3 regions of the Bacillus cereus group sp. BfR-BA-01360 genome follow, and region 3 is predicted to be linked to each of the others. Evidence: riboswitches for the same ligand, from Rfam matches in the RefSeq annotation. Region 3 holds a riboswitch; each other region holds the start of a gene.

Region 1 (6,199 bases), on a different contig from region 3:
CAGCGGTATTGGGATTGGTTCTTCCGTTTTAGGTATTATAGCTGCAAGATCAAGTTATCATAATATGTATTTCATCGCTGCGATTGTCGTTGCCTTTACATTGCTTATTTATTACGTTTTACATGGTAGAAAACAGAAATTCAAAAGACAACGTACAGACGGACAAATGTCTGCTTAACATTCATAAGGAAAGTAAACTTCTCTGTTTACTTTCCTTATTTTGTATTTCACAAATAACAAGCGTATACTTATAATAGAAATGATAAGGAGGTACATCCATGAATGTAAAAAAATCTCCCCTCTTATTGCTTATTCTCACACTGTTATTTATCATAACAGGACTTGGATTTGCTTTTTTTAAACACAACAAAATAACGCCTTCTAAAGATACGGTAACAAAAGAAAATTGGTTACAAGACCCATACTTACGTTGGTCCTATACAAATATGAAAGAATTGGCCCTTATTCATGAAGTACATAATGACCCAAACAACGTTACGCACTTCCCTATCGCACTACAAAATTTAGATCGTTTCTCTATAAAACAAGAAATTGGGCGAGATATTCCTTTAAAAAAATTATTAGATGAAAATAAAACCGATGCATTTGTCGTTGTACATAATGGAAAGCTTGTTTACGAACGCTATTTCAATGGATACAATCCAAATACCCCACACGGAATGGCATCTTTAGCGAAAGTATTTACCGGTGCACTCATCCAATCTTTTATTGAAGAAAAGCGCATCGATGCAAACCAGACTGCCGAAACATATGTGAAAGAATTGCAAGGCACCCCATTTGGAAAAGCGACAATTCAGCAGTTAATGGACATGCAAGTGTCTGTTGAATATCCTACGCATGGATTCAGACAGCCCGGGCTAGAAAACCAAGATGCACAATTGTATTTAGCTAGCAATATGCTGCCGCGCCACTCAAATTATGATGGTCCGATGAATATTTATGATATGTTACGCGAGGCAAAAGAGACTGCCCCGCCCGGAACTACTTTTTCTTATAATAATGGATCTACTGAAACACTCGCATGGATTATACGAACAATCACTGGCAAGACTTTAGCTGAAAATGTAAGTGAACGTATTTGGTCAAAAATTGGTATGGAGCAAAATGCTTATTATGTTACCGATGAAACTGGAATTGAACAAGCAAGTGCTGGTTTAAATGCAACGGCAAGAGATATGGCAAAGTTTGGGGAATTGTTGTTACATAATGGACAATATCATGGTATGCAAGTTCTCTCCTCTTCTATTTCAGAAAATATCAAAAGCGTACGTAAAGGTGAATTAGCAATTGAGCAAGGGACATCCATTTCGTATCATAATCAATGGTGGATTCCTCATAACGAACATGGTGCCTTCGAGGTGCTTGGAAGCTATGGGCAACGCCTTTATATCGATCCAAAAACAAATATGGTCATTGTCCATTTTTCATCTAATGCTGCCCCAAGCAGTGATGTACATACAACATATTCCGATATGTATGTAGATATCGCTAAACATTTAGAAAAGCTTTCACATGAGTGAGAGCTTTTCTTTTTAAATATCTGAATTTTCAGTTTAATAAAGGTTATTGTACTCCATGTAGCGAATAGTTACAAAAAATATGAAGGAGGTTGATGAACTTGTTTCGCTCTTTTACAAATGGCTGCGTCGCTCTTGTGCAACGCTTTTTACCAGAACCGTTTATTTTATCCTGTTTGTTAACTGTTTTTGTCATTTTCTTTGGCATGTTTGCTACAGAGCAATCCCTCATTCAAATGATTGCTCATTGGGGTGATGGCATTTGGGGGCTATTATCCTTCGCGATGCAAATGGCCCTTGTACTTGTTACCGGCTCCGCTTTAGCAAATGCCCCGCTAATTCGAAAAGGTTTGATGAAAGCGGCTCAGTTACCAAGAACAAGCGGGCAAGGTATTATCGCTATCTCTATCGTTAGTTTGTTAGGAGCCTACATAAATTGGGGGTTTGGCATTGTTGTCTCCGTTTTATATGCTAAAGAAGTTGCCAAGCATATAAAAGAATTAGACTATCGTCTTGCAATCGCTTCCTCTTACTCTGGATTTCTCATCTGGCATGCTGGACTTTCTGCCTCTATTCCACTAACATTAGCGTCCGGAGGGGAGACGTTAATAAAAACAACGGCTGGTAGCCTAAAAGAAGCAATTCCCATTACCGAAACATTATTTTCACCATATGCTCTTGTTCCTATCATTGTCTTTTTTATTACAATGCCACTTATCAATAGAGCAATGCATCCAGATGCGAATCATACTGTTACTGTTGATCCAAATGTATTTCATGAAGAAGCAGCCGCTCAAGAAACAGAAGTTCGTACTTTTGCTGAGAAAATGGAAAACAGTATTTGGATTACGATTTGTATCGGTCTTTTAGGAATCATTTATATGATCCATTACTTTAGTACAAAAGGCTTTAATCTCACGCTCGATATCGTGATTTTTATATTATTAATCGCCGGCCTTATTTTTCATCGTACACCTATTCAATATATTCGTGCCTTTTCCGAATCAACAAAAAGCGCTTCCGGCATTTTATTACAGTTCCCGTTTTATGCTGGCATTATGGGAATGATGATGGGTGCAAATAGCGAAGGACTTTCACTTGGCGGAGCTATTTCAAATTTCTTTATTCAAATCTCTAACGAAACAACCTTCCCATTATTCACATTTTTAAGTGCAGGAATTGTCAATATCTTCGTTCCATCCGGAGGGGGGCAGTGGGCCGTACAAGCTCCGATTATGATTCCAGCTGGTGCAGAGCTCGGTGTTCCCGCTGCGAAAACGGCGATGGCCATCGCTTGGGGAGACGCTTGGACAAATTTAATCCAGCCATTTTGGGCATTACCAGCTTTAGCAATTGCAGGATTAGGTGCTCGCGATATGATGGGATTTTGTGTGATTCATTTACTCTACGCAGGAGCCATCATCGGTTTATGCTTACTTTTCATTTAAATGATCATACCAAAAAGCTAGTTTTTATACTAGCTTTTCTTCTTTCATTTCTATTTTTCTTAATACACGAGCTAGATAAAAAGTTGAAATTGTTAAGATAAACCATATCCAAAATACATTATATGGTGAAGTGCAATAGACATTAATCACTCATATGATACTTCATTTTCTACACAAGCAATCACTCTTCTCCATTGCACAATAGATAGTTGTAACGGTTCATATTTCAACACATTGGTTAAAGCACTTTCTATATATGCCGGATTTTCACTTAAAAAATCCCAACAGAGTACTTTTGGGAGATAATACGCTCGAAATGTTTCACTTTCTTTTATAAGCTGATCAACCTCCCGCTCACAAATTCCTCTTGCTAAATAATCGGTCCTTAATTCCTGATATACGTTTTGAGAATGCTCGCGATACTGTTTCAGTTGGAGCAAACACATTATATATGTGCGAAATACATCATCTTGCCGCTCACAACATTCCATAATTCTTTCCACTTCACTCATCGTTACTCACTTCCCTTACATCCCCAAAGTAAAATTAAAAATTCTCTTTCTGTAATATATTTTCTACAATCTTTACATTTTTAGAGTTCTTTAATAGTCTTTGTATAACTTTTATCAATTCTTCTTTCTCTAATGTTTGTAGCTTTTCTCTCATCACCTCTTCTCCAATACTTTGAATTTCATATACAACTGCTGCCATATGCTTACAATAGTTTTCATAAGGACACTCACAACTACTGCTTATAAAGTCTTCAAGATGAATCACTACCTCATAATCTCCGTAGTTCCCTCTTACAAGTGCAAATACTTTATCATTATGTACTTCTACATCTTCTACATATCCCTCTTCATAATATTCACACCCTCTATTAATAATGTGCTTAGGAATCCATTTTTTCATCTCGTTTATTAAAAAAGCGTACATAGAACTGTCCTTCCTTCCTTAAATTCCCTTTTGACTTCATTTTATATCATGTGGTATTCTATTACATGTCAAGTAGCAAGCCTATAAGACAACACAACTGACACCTAATCGGCAAAGGTGTCTCTTTTCATGTTTAGCCGAATGAATGGCCTCTTTCAAGGCATATTCAACTTTTAATACTACACACTCAACACCATTCCCTTGTATCAGGCTGCTTTCGCAGTCTTTTACTCTACATATCGTCATAATTTTTGAATAATTAATAGCATAAAGTGAAATTTTAATCAGTGGGGGTTCCTTCATCCCCACTGATTATGAGCCCTCAAATAGCAGGATAAAAAAGAGAGGCTAGCTCCCTTTTCGCGCCTTATAATAAACACCTTTTTCACTATGATGGCATTCATCATTGGCTAAAGTAATTTTCCCATCTAGTTTTAACTCATCTAATAGTCTTGATAAATAAAATTGGTGTAACATTTTTTTTGTAAATTTCCCCTCATGATTCGATTCGATATAGTCTTGAATATCTGCCAATGATATCGCTTTATCCTGTTCCATCATATATTCATATACTGCATTACGCAGTTTTACGTACTTTTCAAGTTTCACCGTATATTTGCAGCCCCTTTCTTCTTATTCTCTTATGATTGAATGGTTTTTTATAATAAAAAAACCTCTTCGATAAGAAGAAGTTACGTTTCATCTCTTCATCTTATCTTTCAGAACAAATATGTTCTGCTGGAATTAGCACCTGCATCGCGGTTGCTGGGTTTCTTTGGGCCAGTCCCTCCACCTCTCTGGATAAGAAAATATTCACTTTATCTCCAATGATACCCACTTCTCTTATAAATGTCAAATCATAAACATGCTTATGTTTTTTATAAATATCCCATACTACAAGTATACGCAAAAAGCAGGACTTGATAATGGCGAAACATGCGCGCAGATATGTTCTAGATTCCTTTTATTCTTTGCAAAGATGTGATGATACTGTTTACCTTTTAGAACAAAAATAGAAATAAACCGTAATCGGTGCTGGATTTTACGTATAATCTTGTCCAACTCTCTTAGTTCTCACGAATTTTCAAAGTAGAAGTGTTACTGCTCATCCATATCAAAAATCGAACCCTTCTTTACATTGTATACGGTAACACTAGTAGCGCTACTATGAAAAAATAGACTGAATTGAAAATCTCTAAAATCCCTACTTTTAAAATAGAAATTTTCTTACCATATAATAAAATGGCTCGAATTAAACTCGGAAGGAATAGAAGAGAAAAAAGCGGACTCCAAATACATAATAGAATTGGTAACATAATATGATATCCCCAAGATAGATTGCGATATAACAAATTATGTTTTTCCCGTATCATTGTCTTCACATAAAACGTACTTCCTAAAAAATAAAGAAAGGATACAGCCGCTATCCATAATGCAATCGTGTCAACAGTTTTCATTGAAAAATAATAACCAATTAGACTACCGATACAAAAAATGATTATAGCACAAATATCATTCGTTAATGCACGTTCCTTTTTTTGATGAGCAAAATATATATTCACTATAAAAAGAGGAATAAGGATACCAATAAACATAACAATTTTCCATTCATATAATAATGATATTATCCCAAATATGCCCGCAATCATAAAATATAATAAAGCGGCATATAGAAACTCCTTTTTTCGTCTCTGCTTCATATACATAAGAAATGGATAGGTTGCCAAATATATAAATAACCAAGCAAGAAATAAGGGAATATGATATATAGTAGGATTACCAAGTAATATGCTAAGTAAAAATGGAATAAGCAGCATTCCCCATGCACCATGCTGCTTTGGAATTACAAGCTTCATATGTTTTTTCATCTCCTCTTTGAAAACTTTTCTCATTCACTATTATATAAAAATCCCATACAAAAATTAGAATATATTCAATCAATTTCTTGACACTTTTGTGGATAAAAAAAATACTTCTTACCTTCGTAAGAAGTATGAAAGAGGCAAACGAATATGTAAGTCGCGACCCTACTCTATATGAGTATGCTGTAATGGTTTCACATATTCACTAACTATTCGTATTCAAAATGCCATATTTCTTTTTAAATCTCATTAAAATCTTAATCCATGCAGAGCTAAATAACATAAGAAAGATCACATTTGAAATGGCATGACTTATATCAAAATAAAAACTTGTCGCATAATATGAAAGAAGCGATTTCCACGTCACATCTTGTATAAAACCAAGAAGTCCCCAGGCATTCATAATCCAGCCAAA
Region 2 (6,199 bases), on a different contig from region 3:
GGGGGCTTTATCCAGTATTAGCGGGACCACTTATAAAAAAATATACAGCACTACGTGTCACTGCTTGGTCAGCGGTTGTTGGGGCGATTCCACTTTGTCTACTGAGTGGATGGCATGTCTTTTTATTACCATTTCAAATTGAAAAAGGAATGACATGGTTTGCGCTCTTATATTCTATTTTCTTTGTAACAGTATTTGGTTTGGTAATGTGGTATATAGGGGTTCAAAAAATCGGAGCATCCCATACGATGGTGTATATGTATATTACTCCACTTGTAGCAGTGTTATTTGCAGCGTTATGGGCAAAAGAGCATATTTCTATGCAGCAAATCATTGGTGGATGTATTATTTTTTTCGGATTATGGTTTGTGAAATTTGAAGAGCGAGCATCACAGGCAATCATATCAGAACATATATCAAAATAGGAAAACAGATCAATCGTGATCTGTTTTCCTATTTTTTTATTTTGGGAAGAAATATGAGAAAAAGAATAGCAGTAATAAGAGGGATTAAATTAAGAAACGGTATACGAAATAATGTGATGAGAATGATGCCGGGAAGAAGGACACCGAGAACAGCATAGAAGATACTGTGCTTTTTTGTGTACCAATATAAAGAAAGGCCAATAAGTGCTGGAACAATGAAATGAATAAGAGCCAATAAAAAATAAATCATCAGACGCCCCCTTTATTTATGTGCTTACTACATCATATCCATATGTTTATAGATTGATATCAATTTTTTGGGAAATGGACAGAAAAATGTTTGCAAAAACGTCAAAAAATCTTTAGGATAGGCAGTAAAAATCTTGTATAATGTTATTTTGTAAAAGTATTTTAATAACATAAACGCAGTGTTTATATGATTTTTGTAAATATAACAAATAAAATGTGATGGTATGTAGATAGAAATGAATAACAGTAAAGGAGCATAGTATGATTCGTATGTCATTAAGGGCGTTTAAAATTCAAATGTATTATTTGCTAGGTATTATGCTACTAGGATGGGCAATGACTCCATTTTCTGCACATTTTTTAGGTGTGGGAATCGGTCTACTAGTTAGTATGTATTGTGTTTGGATTTTAGGCAGACGCATTGAAAAGCTTGGGGATAGCATTGTAAAAAAAACAAAGGCACCGTCCCTTGGAATGTTTAATCGATTTGCAGCAGCGATACTGGGTGCAATTATTATGTATGAAATCGAACATCATATGGTAATGTGGGCGTTTGCTGTTGGGATTATGGGTGGTTACATCTTAATTGTCATTAATTTAGGGTATTACAGCATGAAAGATGAGCAGAAATAGATTATAAGTATAAAACGTTCCTTCTTCAAAAGAAGTGAGACACTCTGTTTGGTTTTTGAAGGTAGGATTTTATATAAAGAAAGAAGCTTACGTTTTTTATCGTAAGCTTCTTTTTTATTGTAAGTATGTGTATAACCGATAAAGTCGCATTGGGTTTTGTCGGTGAGTACGCGTAGCTTTATTTTGATTTACAACATACTTATTCATATGGGTAAGAGTCATTCTTAAGCAGTTGGACCGCCAAGGTTGATAATATCTTTTGAGACATTATCGAATTTCTTGAAGTTTTCTTTAAATTGATTAGCAAGTTCAATTGCTTTTTGCTTATAAGCAGCTTGATCAGCCCATGTTTGTTCAGGCATTAATACTTCATCAGGTACACCTGGCACATGAAGTGGAACATCTAGACCGAAGATATCATGTTTTACGGTTTCTACTTTATCCAGTTCACCGTTTAATGCAGCTTGAACCATTGCTCGAGTATAAGCTAAATTCATGCGCTTCCCAACGCCGTATTCGCCGCCAGTCCAACCAGTATTTACTAAGAATACTTTTGCATCGTGCTTTTCAATTTTTTCACCAAGCATTTCTGCATATCTTGATGCATCAAGCGGTAAGAATGGTGAACCGAAGCAAGTAGAGAATGTAGCTTGTGGAGATGTAACACCACGTTCAGTCCCTGCTAGTTTACTAGTGTAACCGCTTAAGAAATGATACATAGCTTGTTCTTTTGATAACTTACTGATTGGTGGTAATACACCAGATGCATCAGCAGTTAAGAAAATAATGGTATTTGGGTGTCCTGCAACACTTGGTAGAACGATATTGTCAATCGCATCTATTGGATATGCAGCACGTGTATTTTCTGTTAACGCTGTATCGCTATAGTCTGCAATGCGTGTTTTATCATCAACTATAACATTTTCTAATACGGATCCGAATTTAATAGCATCAAAGATTTGTGGTTCTTTTTCATGAGAAAGATTAATGCATTTTGCGTAGCAACCGCCTTCAATATTGAATACGCCATTATCAGACCATCCATGTTCATCATCACCGATTAATTTTCGATGTGGGTCAGCTGATAAAGTTGTTTTACCTGTTCCAGATAAGCCGAAGAATAATGCTACGTCGCCTTCTTCCCCTACGTTAGCAGAGCAGTGCATAGAAAGAATATCTTGTTCAGGAAGTAAGAAGTTCATAATAGAGAAAATAGATTTCTTCATTTCTCCAGCGTATTCAGTACCACCAATTAGCACAATGCGTTTTTCGAATGAAACAATAATGAATGCTTCAGAGTTTGTGCCATCAACTGCTGGATCTGCTTTAAAGTTTGGTGCAGAAACAATTGTGAATGGTGCATTATGATTTGCTAATTCCTCTTCAGTTGGACGAATAAATAATTGATGAACGAATAAATTATGCCATGCATATTCGTTTACAACTTGAATTGGCAGACGGTAGTTACGATCAGCGCCAGCAAATCCTTTAAATACAAATAGTTCTTCTTTTTCCTTTAAGTACTCTAATACTTTTGTATATAATTTATTAAAACGCTCTTCAGAAATCGGTTGATTTACAGGTCCCCAAGCGATTTTATTTGCAACCGATGGTTCTTTCACGATAAATTTATCTTTAGGAGAACGTCCTGTATATTTTCCTGTTGAAGCAGAAACAGCACCGGTAGAAGTTAGTTTTCCTTCATTTCTCATCAGTACTTTTTCCACTAACTGCGGAACGCTTAGTTGAATCTGTGCATTGCTTCCGTTCAGTAATTCATGTAATCCAATTTGGACATTCACAGTACTCATAGTTTATATACCATCCTTTTCATTTTATGAAATATTTCTCGTAATCCCCATCAAAAGTATAACACAATTATATAAATAATGTATACTATTTATTTATTTTTGTTTGTGTGAATGTATAATTTTCTTATTTATATTTTAGCGTGAAAAACTTGTAGGAATAAATGAATATTAATTGACAAATGAATAGCATTTCTTTAGTATAGGTTGGGACGGATACTCTCTTATCCCGAGCTGGCGGAGGGACAGGCCCGATGAAGCCCAGCAACCTCACTTGTACTGGTAAAAACAAGTGAATAGGTGCTAAAACCTGTGCGAGGCGAATGGTCTCGAACGATAAGAGCGAAGGGCAAAAAGCAGTATGCAAGTAGCAAACCAAACCTTTCCTCTATATAATGGGAAAGGTTTTTCTTTATACTTGTGTGGGAGAATAAATGAATGTCGCAATTTGTGGCAAGTTAAGGATGAGTTCCGTACAATATATACAATTACTGTAGGGAGGTTTACCACATGACAAAACAACGTCATCTGTTCACATCTGAGTCTGTAACTGAAGGACATCCAGATAAAATTTGTGACCAAATTTCTGATTCAATTTTAGATGCGATCTTATCAAAAGACGCAAATGCACGTGTAGCTTGTGAAACAACAGTAACAACTGGTTTAGTATTGGTAGCGGGGGAAATTACAACTTCTACGTATGTAGATATTCCAAAAATCGTTCGTGAAACAATACAAGGCATTGGGTATACTCGTGCAAAATATGGATTCGATGCAGAAACTTGTGCAGTTTTAACATCTATCGATGAACAATCTGCTGACATCGCTATGGGTGTTGACCGAGCGTTAGAAGCACGTGAAGGTCAAATGACTGATGCTGAGATTGAAGCGATTGGTGCAGGAGACCAAGGTTTAATGTTTGGTTTCGCATGTAATGAAACGAAAGAATTAATGCCACTTCCAATCTCACTTGCTCACAAATTAGCTCGTCGTTTAACGGAAGTTCGTAAAGATGAAACATTAGAATATTTACGTCCAGACGGTAAAACGCAAGTTACAGTTGAGTATGATGAAAATGGTAAACCAGTACGTGTCGACACAATTGTAATTTCTACTCAACATCATCCGGAAATTACATGGGAACAAATCGATCGCGACTTAAAAGAGCATGTAATTAAAGCTGTTGTGCCAGCAGAATTAATGGACGAAGAAACAAAATTCTTTATTAACCCAACTGGTCGTTTCGTAATTGGTGGGCCACAAGGGGATGCTGGATTAACGGGACGTAAAATTATCGTTGATACTTATGGTGGATATGCTCGTCACGGCGGTGGTGCATTCTCTGGTAAGGATGCAACAAAAGTTGACCGTTCTGCAGCGTATGCAGCACGTTATGTTGCGAAAAATATTGTAGCAGCTGGTCTTGCTGAAAAAGCAGAAGTACAGCTTGCGTATGCAATTGGTGTAGCGAAGCCAGTATCAATTTCAGTTGATACATTTGGAACTGGGAAAGTATCTGAAGAGGTACTAGTAGAATTAGTTCGTAACAACTTCGATCTTCGCCCAGCTGGCATTATTAAAATGTTAGACCTACGTCGCCCAATTTACAAACAAACAGCAGCTTACGGCCACTTTGGACGTACTGATGTAGATCTTCCTTGGGAGCGTACAGACAAAGCAGCTGACTTAAAAGAGCAAGCTGGTCTATAATATAATAAAAAAGGTTTTGCGCTTTCGCGCAAAACCTTTTTTATTTATAGTTAGGCTGTAATAGTGCAAAAAGTTCAATATCATGCCATGCCCCATTTCGAAATATCGCTTCTTTACAAGTCCCTTCATGTTGAAAGCCAAGTTTCTTATAAAGATGTATTGCCTTATCGTTAAACGAAAATACTCGTAGAGAAACGCGATGTAAGTTTAATTCTCGAAAAGCGTAGTTTAATAATAGAGTTAATGCTTCTTTACCATATCCTTGTCCCCAGTAATCTTTCTGCCCAATATCGATGATACATTCTGCGTTCTGGTTATAGGAATCAATCTGAATGAGAGAGGTAATTCCTATTGGGAGGTTGTCATTTTTCAATTCGATGATATAACTTTTGGAATTAGCTGCGTGTATGATTTGTTTGCAAAATGCTTCGGTCTCTTCGAATGAATATGTATCAAGTATAGGGCTAGTTGTTTGCATAACTTCAGGATCGTTACGCCAAAGATGATAAGTCGGAATATCGTCTTCTGATAACTTTCGTAAGCGAATTCGGTTAGATTCAAACAATTTGGAAATACCTCCTATTTCATCTCATTATTTTGTTTCGTACATACCTCAGCGCAAGCATTACAATATATTTGTCCATTCAGTTCAATATATTTTTTATATTTGTCATCCCGCTACTAGGGGTAGGCATATGAATCCATGATTTTTCATAAGATTTGATTTCTTTTTTGCAAGACTTACAAAGTATTGGCTTACTGCGGAATATTTGCAATCATCTTCTCTTTTGACGCGCTTTTCCAGCGCAAAATGCACTGCATAGTAAAAAAAACGTGGCAAAACTAATTCCGCCAATCGTTGCATGAGGTACAGCATCTTTTAACGCAAATCCTGCACTTATGGAAGCAGCAAACAAAAGAAGAAATGTTGTTGTAAGTTTTTGATAGAGTCCCATGTATATCCTCCTCATTGTGAAAATACGGTTCGATTTATAGAATGTGAAAAATAGTAATTGTGATTGAGTGAGTCGTAGAGATGATATGTGGTGGAAGAAACAATAAGATTCCTCTTTATGGATTTATATACTAATATTGTAACATATTATTTTGTGTCGTCACTACATAATGATGAAAGTGTGATGTGCTTCATATAAGCAAGGGATTGAATCGGGTATGATAAAATAAAATAGAGTTTGTTAAAAGAGGAGAATGAGCATGAGTGTAGTAGAACATAAAAAACAAGCGCCAAAAGAAGTGCGTTGTAAAGTAATTACTGTGTCTGATACACGTACAGATACAACGGATAAAAGCGGTAAGGTATTACATGAGTTATTAAGCGAAGCAGGTCATTTCGTAACTGCCTATGAAATTGTA
Region 3 (6,199 bases):
TCGCCTCCCTTCGATTTGATACTCTTATCTTAACTATTTTTTTGATTTTCCATAACGAGCTTAAGAACCGTTTTCATCTCAGACTTAAGACTGAGACACAATCAGTCTTTTGCCAACTTCCCCTTCACGAATCGAACTTTTATAAGCATATTTTCACCTAATGTCGTTGCTTTCGTGAAATTTTGAGACAGAGGTTAATACAGATAAAAAAAATGAGAGAAGATGTAAAGGACGACTTTACAAATCATAAAAAAGAGAAATACAACCACTAAAAAGGACGTATAAACGATAAAAAGACGCTCAAAATCACTTTTATGAGCGTCTTTTTTGCCTTATTCTAATAAAAAATTAGGCTGTTTTATGAAATTGTCCTTTTTCCTCGACTTTTGAAAATCTCGGAAAATCAATTAAGATTGAGACTACACCACATAGTCCAACTAAAATTGGATAAAATGCATACGGCAATAGTTCAACTGGTGATAAAGCCGCAAATCCTGCTGCTGTTAACATCTGCGCTCCGTATGGAACTAGCCCTTGAACACAACACGAGAACACATCTAGTACACTCGCCGATTTTCGTGGATCAATTTCATATTGATCTGCAATATTTTTTGCAAGAGGACCAGTGAATATAATCGAAATTGTGTTATTCGCTGTGCATATATTCGTCATGCTTACTAATCCAGCAATTCCAAATTCCGCACCTTTTTTCGAACGGATATTACGCGTTAATGTATTCATTAAATATTGAATACCACCATTATATTGAATGATTTCAACCATTCCACCAATTAAAATTGCCAATAGTACGAGTTCCATCATTCCATTCATCCCTGTTGCAGCACTTTTAAAGAAGCTAGCTAACGTATAACTCCCATCTAAAAAACCAATGATACCAGATAAAATGGTTCCACCTGTTAATACAACGAGTACATTCCATCCAAGTAGCGCTGTAACAAGCACCCCTGCATACGGCAATATTTTCATCCAATCAAATGCATGTGTCTTTATTTCTGTATGATTTCCTAAAGTAAGAACAACTAATAATATAACGGTAATCATAGCAGCGGGTAAAACAATTAAAAAGTTCGTTTTAAACTTATCTTTCATTTCTGTCCCTTGTGAACGAACAGCTGCGATTGTTGTATCAGAAATAAATGATAAATTATCTCCAAACATAGCCCCACCTACAACTGTTGCCATCGCTAACGCAATTGAAATATCTGTTTGTTGACTGATCCCTACAGCAATCGGCGCTAATGCTGCAATTGTTCCCATTGAAGTTCCCATTGCTAATGAAATAAATGCACCGATCACGAAAATGCCAGCTATAATAAATCCTTGTGGCAAAACAGCTAAAGCTAAATTAACTGTAGAGTCCACTCCTCCCATTCCCTTTGCTGTTTCTGAAAAAGCACCAGCAAGTACAAATATTAATACCATAATCATAATGTCTGGATTCCCAGCTCCTTTAGCGAAGCGTTCTACTTTCGCTGTAAAACTCTCTTTCCGATTCATCGCTAAAGCAACTCCTACCGCAATTAGTATCGCTACTAAAATCGGCAATTTATAAAAATCACCTGTAATGATTCCAGAACCAATAAATAGTACTAAAAATATTCCAAGTGGCAATAAAGCAAAAATATTTCCTCTCGTTTCCTTCACCATATCATCTCTCCCTAGTTTTAAACCTTTTCTACTGAATAACAAAAGACCTCTTCCAAGAAGAAGAGGTCTTATACATCTATAAGAAACACTCTTCTCATCTTTCAAGCACATGCTTGCTGGATTTGGCACAGCACTCCAAAATCGAGTCCGCTGCCGAGGCATCATAGGGCCAGTCCCTCCGCCTCTCTTTATAAGAAGGTTTCATATTTTTATTTGTAATAATGTCTTTCCTAACTTTACTCGCTTATAAATCAAAAGTCAATTATTATTTTTATAGAAATAATCGGTATTTTTCTTCTTATTCATATAATGCGACGAATATACCAATCATTATACATAAAAAATGATCATTTCAATGTTTCTATTTCACGTTTTAAAATAGAAATCCATGGAAATTCTTCTTTTTCGATTCTCTCCATAACCCACCTTGCTATATCCCACGCTTCATTATATTCGTCTCTGGAAATGGTTTCTTCTGCATAAGCCGCTTCCAACTCACCTTCATCTAATAAATATATTTTCCCATCTGGAAATAATACGACATCCAAATATAGATCATCAAAATATGGCAAGCCATTCTCATCTATTTCGAACTCTTTAGCAATATCAATATAATACTGTACTATATTTTTTTGTTCATCTAACATAGCTGTAATAACAAATTTTTTACCTTTTATAAAATACTGCACCCATGTATAGCCATCATTTACAATACAAATTTCACTATGATCATACTGCTTATAACTAGGTTCCTTTACTTTTATCACATGCAAAATTCCTAACATACCTTGCTCACATTCCCGCACTTCATACGTTTTCTGTAACAATCTTTTCCACGAAGCACCATTTCCATATTTTCTCTTCATTATACATCCCACTCCTTTCCAATATAGAAAAGCTCCCACATATTGATGCGAGAGCTTTTTCAATCGTTATTACGCTACTTGTTTTCCAGATATCTCTTTCAAATAAGCTTGTCCTTTTATATCATCATATTGTCCTTCCCATTTAGACATAACAACAGCTGCTAAAGAGTTTCCAACAACGTTAACTGCTGTACGTGCCATATCTAAAATACGGTCAATACCTGCGATAAACGCTAAACCTTCTGCCGGAATTCCAACTGTACCTAACGTTGCTAATAGTACAACGAATGATACACCTGGTACCCCTGCAATCCCTTTTGATGTTAACATTAATACAAGTAACAATGTAATTTGCTGTGTAATCGATAAATCAATACCATACATTTGTGCTAAGAAAATTGCAGCAATCGCTTGGTATAGCGTTGATCCATCTAGATTAAATGAATAACCAGTTGGAATAACGAAAGATGAAATCGCCTTTGGACAGCCGAATTTCTCCATCTTCTCCATAATTTTTGGCAAAACTGTTTCTGAGCTCGCTGTAGAATACGCTAAAATAAGCTCATCTTTTAAAATTTTAAAGAACTGAAATATGTTAATTCCAAAGATTTTCGCTGTAAGTCCTAGTACGACAACAACAAAGAAAATCATCGATCCATACACAACAATCACTAACTTCCCTAGTGGGATTAATGATGCTAGACCAAATTTAGAAACGGTCACACCAATTAAAGCAAATACCCCAAATGGTGCAAACTTCATTACTTGGTTTGTAACATAAAACATTGCATCTGCTACCCCTTGGAAAAATTGCAGAACCGGTTTTCCTCTTTCACCAATCGCTGCAATCCCTAAACCAAATAATACAGAGAAGAAAATAATAGCAAGCATATCACCTTTTGCCAGTGATTCTATAATATTTGTCGGAACAATGTTTACAAATGTATCCGCAAATGAATGACTCTGTACTTGCTCAGTTGTAGCTGTATATTTTGAAATATCTGTTTTTGTTAATTCATTCATATTAATACCTTTTCCTGGTTGGAAAATATTCGCTACCAGCAAGCCGACAACAATCGCAATTGTTGTAATAATCTCAAAATAAATAATTGTTTTTCCGCCTAATCGACCTAGCTTTTTCACATCTCCAACACCTGCAACCCCAACAACGATGCTCGCTACAACGATTGGTACAACAATCATCTTAATTAATCGAATAAAAATATCACCAATTGGTTGTAAAAACTTTGCTACCTCTGGATTGCCATAAAAAATCGCCCCAACTGCAATACCGAGTGCAAGCCCTATTAATATTTGCCATGCAAGTCCAATCCTCTTCATACTTGCTGCCAACCCCCTTCTTAGATGCTATAACTCTATTTTTCTATGAAATAAAGAAATTAAGAGTATTACATATAATTCGACAATTCACTACATTTGTCTCCCTTTAAAATGATAAATCATAAAATGAAATCTGACAACAAAATAAGTTTTCCTGAATACAAATATTTTTCTTGACAAAAATAAAACCCATGTAAGAAAACCTAACATAAGAATACTCCCTCCTTTGATTTATTAGCGTTTTTCTGTTGCACCTTCTTTTTATGCATATAACAGAAAAATGAATATTTACCATTTTTCATTTTTTTATTGAAGTAGGAAAGAAAAGGATTACAAGACATATAAATAACTAACTTCGACAATATTCAGCAATTTTATAAAATTTTCTTTACATTATGATTACAACAATAGACAGCATTCTTCTTCTTATATACAATCATAGATGGGAAAGGAGCTAGACAACTCATGAATAAGAAATTTGCAGCTTTTAGCGTTTTAGCAGTGGGAACTCTTTTTGTTTCTCCGTTACTTTCACCAGTACACGCAGAAACAAGTCAAGATAAACTGTCCAATATTCAATCAGAATTAGAAGGTAAACAACAAGAACTACAAAATAAGTCAGCTGAAAAAGAACAAATGGAGAAAGAAATACAAGAATTACAAAAGAAGATTGATGAATTAACAATTTCCATTAATAAAAATGAAGCTGATTTAAACGATACAAAAAAAGAAATTACTAAAACACAGCAACTTATTGATGAGAAAAAGAAACATATTGAGCAACTACAAAAGAATATTGATACACGTCAAGAAGTGATTAAACAACGTTTACAATCGATGCAAGAAAAACCGCGAACAAATATTATAACTGAAGTTTTAACAAGTTCAAATAACCTCGCAGATCTCGTTGATAATATGTATTCCGTTAGTTTAATTTTAAATAATGATACTGATATCGTAAAAAAACAAACACAAGATCGGGAAACTGTAAAAAACGAAAAAGAAGCTGTTGAAAAGAAAGAACAGCAACTAAAAGAAGCTGAACAAAAATTACAGCAAAAACAACAAGAATTACAAACAAACCAACAACAACAACAAAGTCTCATTAATGATTTACATATAAAAGTATCACAAGTAGATTCAGAGATTGAGAGTTTAGAAGAATCGAAAAATATTTTAGAGAATCAGCGCCAAGCTGTTCAAAAAGCAATGGAAGAAGAGAAACGTGCAGAAGAGGCGCGTAAGGCAGAAGAAGCAAAAAAACAAGCAGCCGCTTCAACGGAAGCTACCTCAGTACCACATGATACAAATGTAGGCGGATTTATTAAACCAGCTGCTGGCTCAAAGACCTCTGGATTTGGTTCTCGTTCTTTAGGGAATCACTTCGGTATCGACATTGCAGCCTCTGGTACAGTTCCCATTATTGCCGCTGCCGATGGTGTTGTGATTCGCTCTGAGATGTCTTCTAGTTACGGAAATGTTGTATACTTATCTCACCGAATAAATGGGAAAACATATACAACTGTATATGCGCATATGAGCAGCCGTTCTGTCTCAAACGGACAAACTGTTAAACAAGGACAACAATTAGGATTTATGGGAAATACAGGACAATCTTTCGGTCAACATTTGCATTTCGAACTTCATATTGGCGAATGGAATGTAGGAAAAACAAACGCAGTAGACCCTTCTCCTTATATCGGACTATAAAAAACTCGGTACATACCGAGTTTTTTATTTCTTTAATATCTTGTAGGCATTTTCCATAGACTAAAATAATAGTCCAATTCATCTAGGAGGATTTGATTATGAATAAAGAAAAATTACAAAACGAGCTACAAGAAGCACAAGAAACTTATATAGGACGCCTCTTTACTCTCGGGGGTTCGATACTTTTTTAATCGGATTATTTATAGCTGCCGCCGTTACTCACAAAGCCTATAACCGTTCATTAGACAAACAAGCACCAAACTCATAATCAATAGGCGATGGAAAAGCACCTACTGAATTAAAGTTTTACTTTGTTTTATAACATTTTAAATATACCAATTGCATTTAAAAATACAATGATAACTGTTACTGGGATAATGTAACGAAGTAAGAAAAACCAAATGTTAAATAATGTTTTCCCTCTTGTTTCCGTAACTTCTAATTCTTTCATCAGTAAATCTTTACGCATTTTATTTGGCACAAATAGCGAAATAGCTAATACACCTAATGGAAGCAAAATATTGCTAACTGCAAAGTCAACTAAATCAAAAAATGTCTTTCCAAATATCTTAACGTCACTCATAATCCCAAATGATAATGCAGATGGAATTCCA

What was found. A riboswitch is a leader RNA that binds a small molecule or an ion and turns the genes downstream of it on or off. The one in region 3 is predicted to bind S-adenosylmethionine.
Positions count from the first base shown of each region.
Region 1: it holds a riboswitch for S-adenosylmethionine, as region 3 does, so the genes downstream of both, MR056_RS15425 (hypothetical protein) here and MR056_RS04455 (Na+/H+ antiporter NhaC family protein) in region 3, are expected to answer to the same signal.
Region 2: it holds a riboswitch for S-adenosylmethionine, as region 3 does, so the genes downstream of both, metK (methionine adenosyltransferase) here and MR056_RS04455 (Na+/H+ antiporter NhaC family protein) in region 3, are expected to answer to the same signal.

Region 1 is NZ_JAKUFV010000017.1:50,411-56,609, reverse strand. It holds gene MR056_RS15450 (MFS transporter) at 1-178, shown strand, start outside; gene MR056_RS15445 (serine hydrolase domain-containing protein) at 279-1,541, shown strand; gene MR056_RS15440 (short-chain fatty acid transporter) at 1,640-2,986, shown strand; gene MR056_RS15435 (group-specific protein) at 3,133-3,498, opposite strand; gene MR056_RS15430 (SWIM zinc finger family protein) at 3,533-3,922, opposite strand; gene MR056_RS15425 (hypothetical protein) at 4,271-4,531, opposite strand; SAM riboswitch class I at 4,632-4,730, opposite strand; gene MR056_RS15420 (YwiC-like family protein) at 5,056-5,778, opposite strand; gene MR056_RS15415 (ECF transporter S component) at 5,990-6,199, opposite strand, start outside.
Region 2 is NZ_JAKUFV010000009.1:75,881-82,079, forward strand. It holds gene MR056_RS10795 (DMT family transporter) at 1-425, shown strand, start outside; gene MR056_RS10800 (hypothetical protein) at 454-675, opposite strand; gene MR056_RS10805 (ATP synthase subunit I) at 936-1,307, shown strand; gene pckA (phosphoenolpyruvate carboxykinase (ATP)) at 1,532-3,118, opposite strand; SAM riboswitch class I at 3,337-3,458, shown strand; gene metK (methionine adenosyltransferase) at 3,626-4,825, shown strand; gene MR056_RS10820 (GNAT family N-acetyltransferase) at 4,866-5,390, opposite strand; partial or broken gene MR056_RS10825 (hypothetical protein) at 5,405-5,595, opposite strand; gene MR056_RS10830 (hypothetical protein) at 5,602-5,781, opposite strand; gene MR056_RS10835 (MogA/MoaB family molybdenum cofactor biosynthesis protein) at 6,041-6,199, shown strand, end outside.
Region 3 is NZ_JAKUFV010000003.1:158,151-164,349, reverse strand. It holds gene MR056_RS04455 (Na+/H+ antiporter NhaC family protein) at 349-1,665, opposite strand; SAM riboswitch class I at 1,760-1,865, opposite strand; gene MR056_RS04450 (ribonuclease FAU-1 family protein) at 2,016-2,534, opposite strand; gene gltP (glutamate/aspartate:proton symporter GltP) at 2,604-3,875, opposite strand; gene MR056_RS04440 (murein hydrolase activator EnvC family protein) at 4,341-5,585, shown strand; gene MR056_RS04435 (sodium-dependent transporter) at 5,902-6,199, opposite strand, start outside.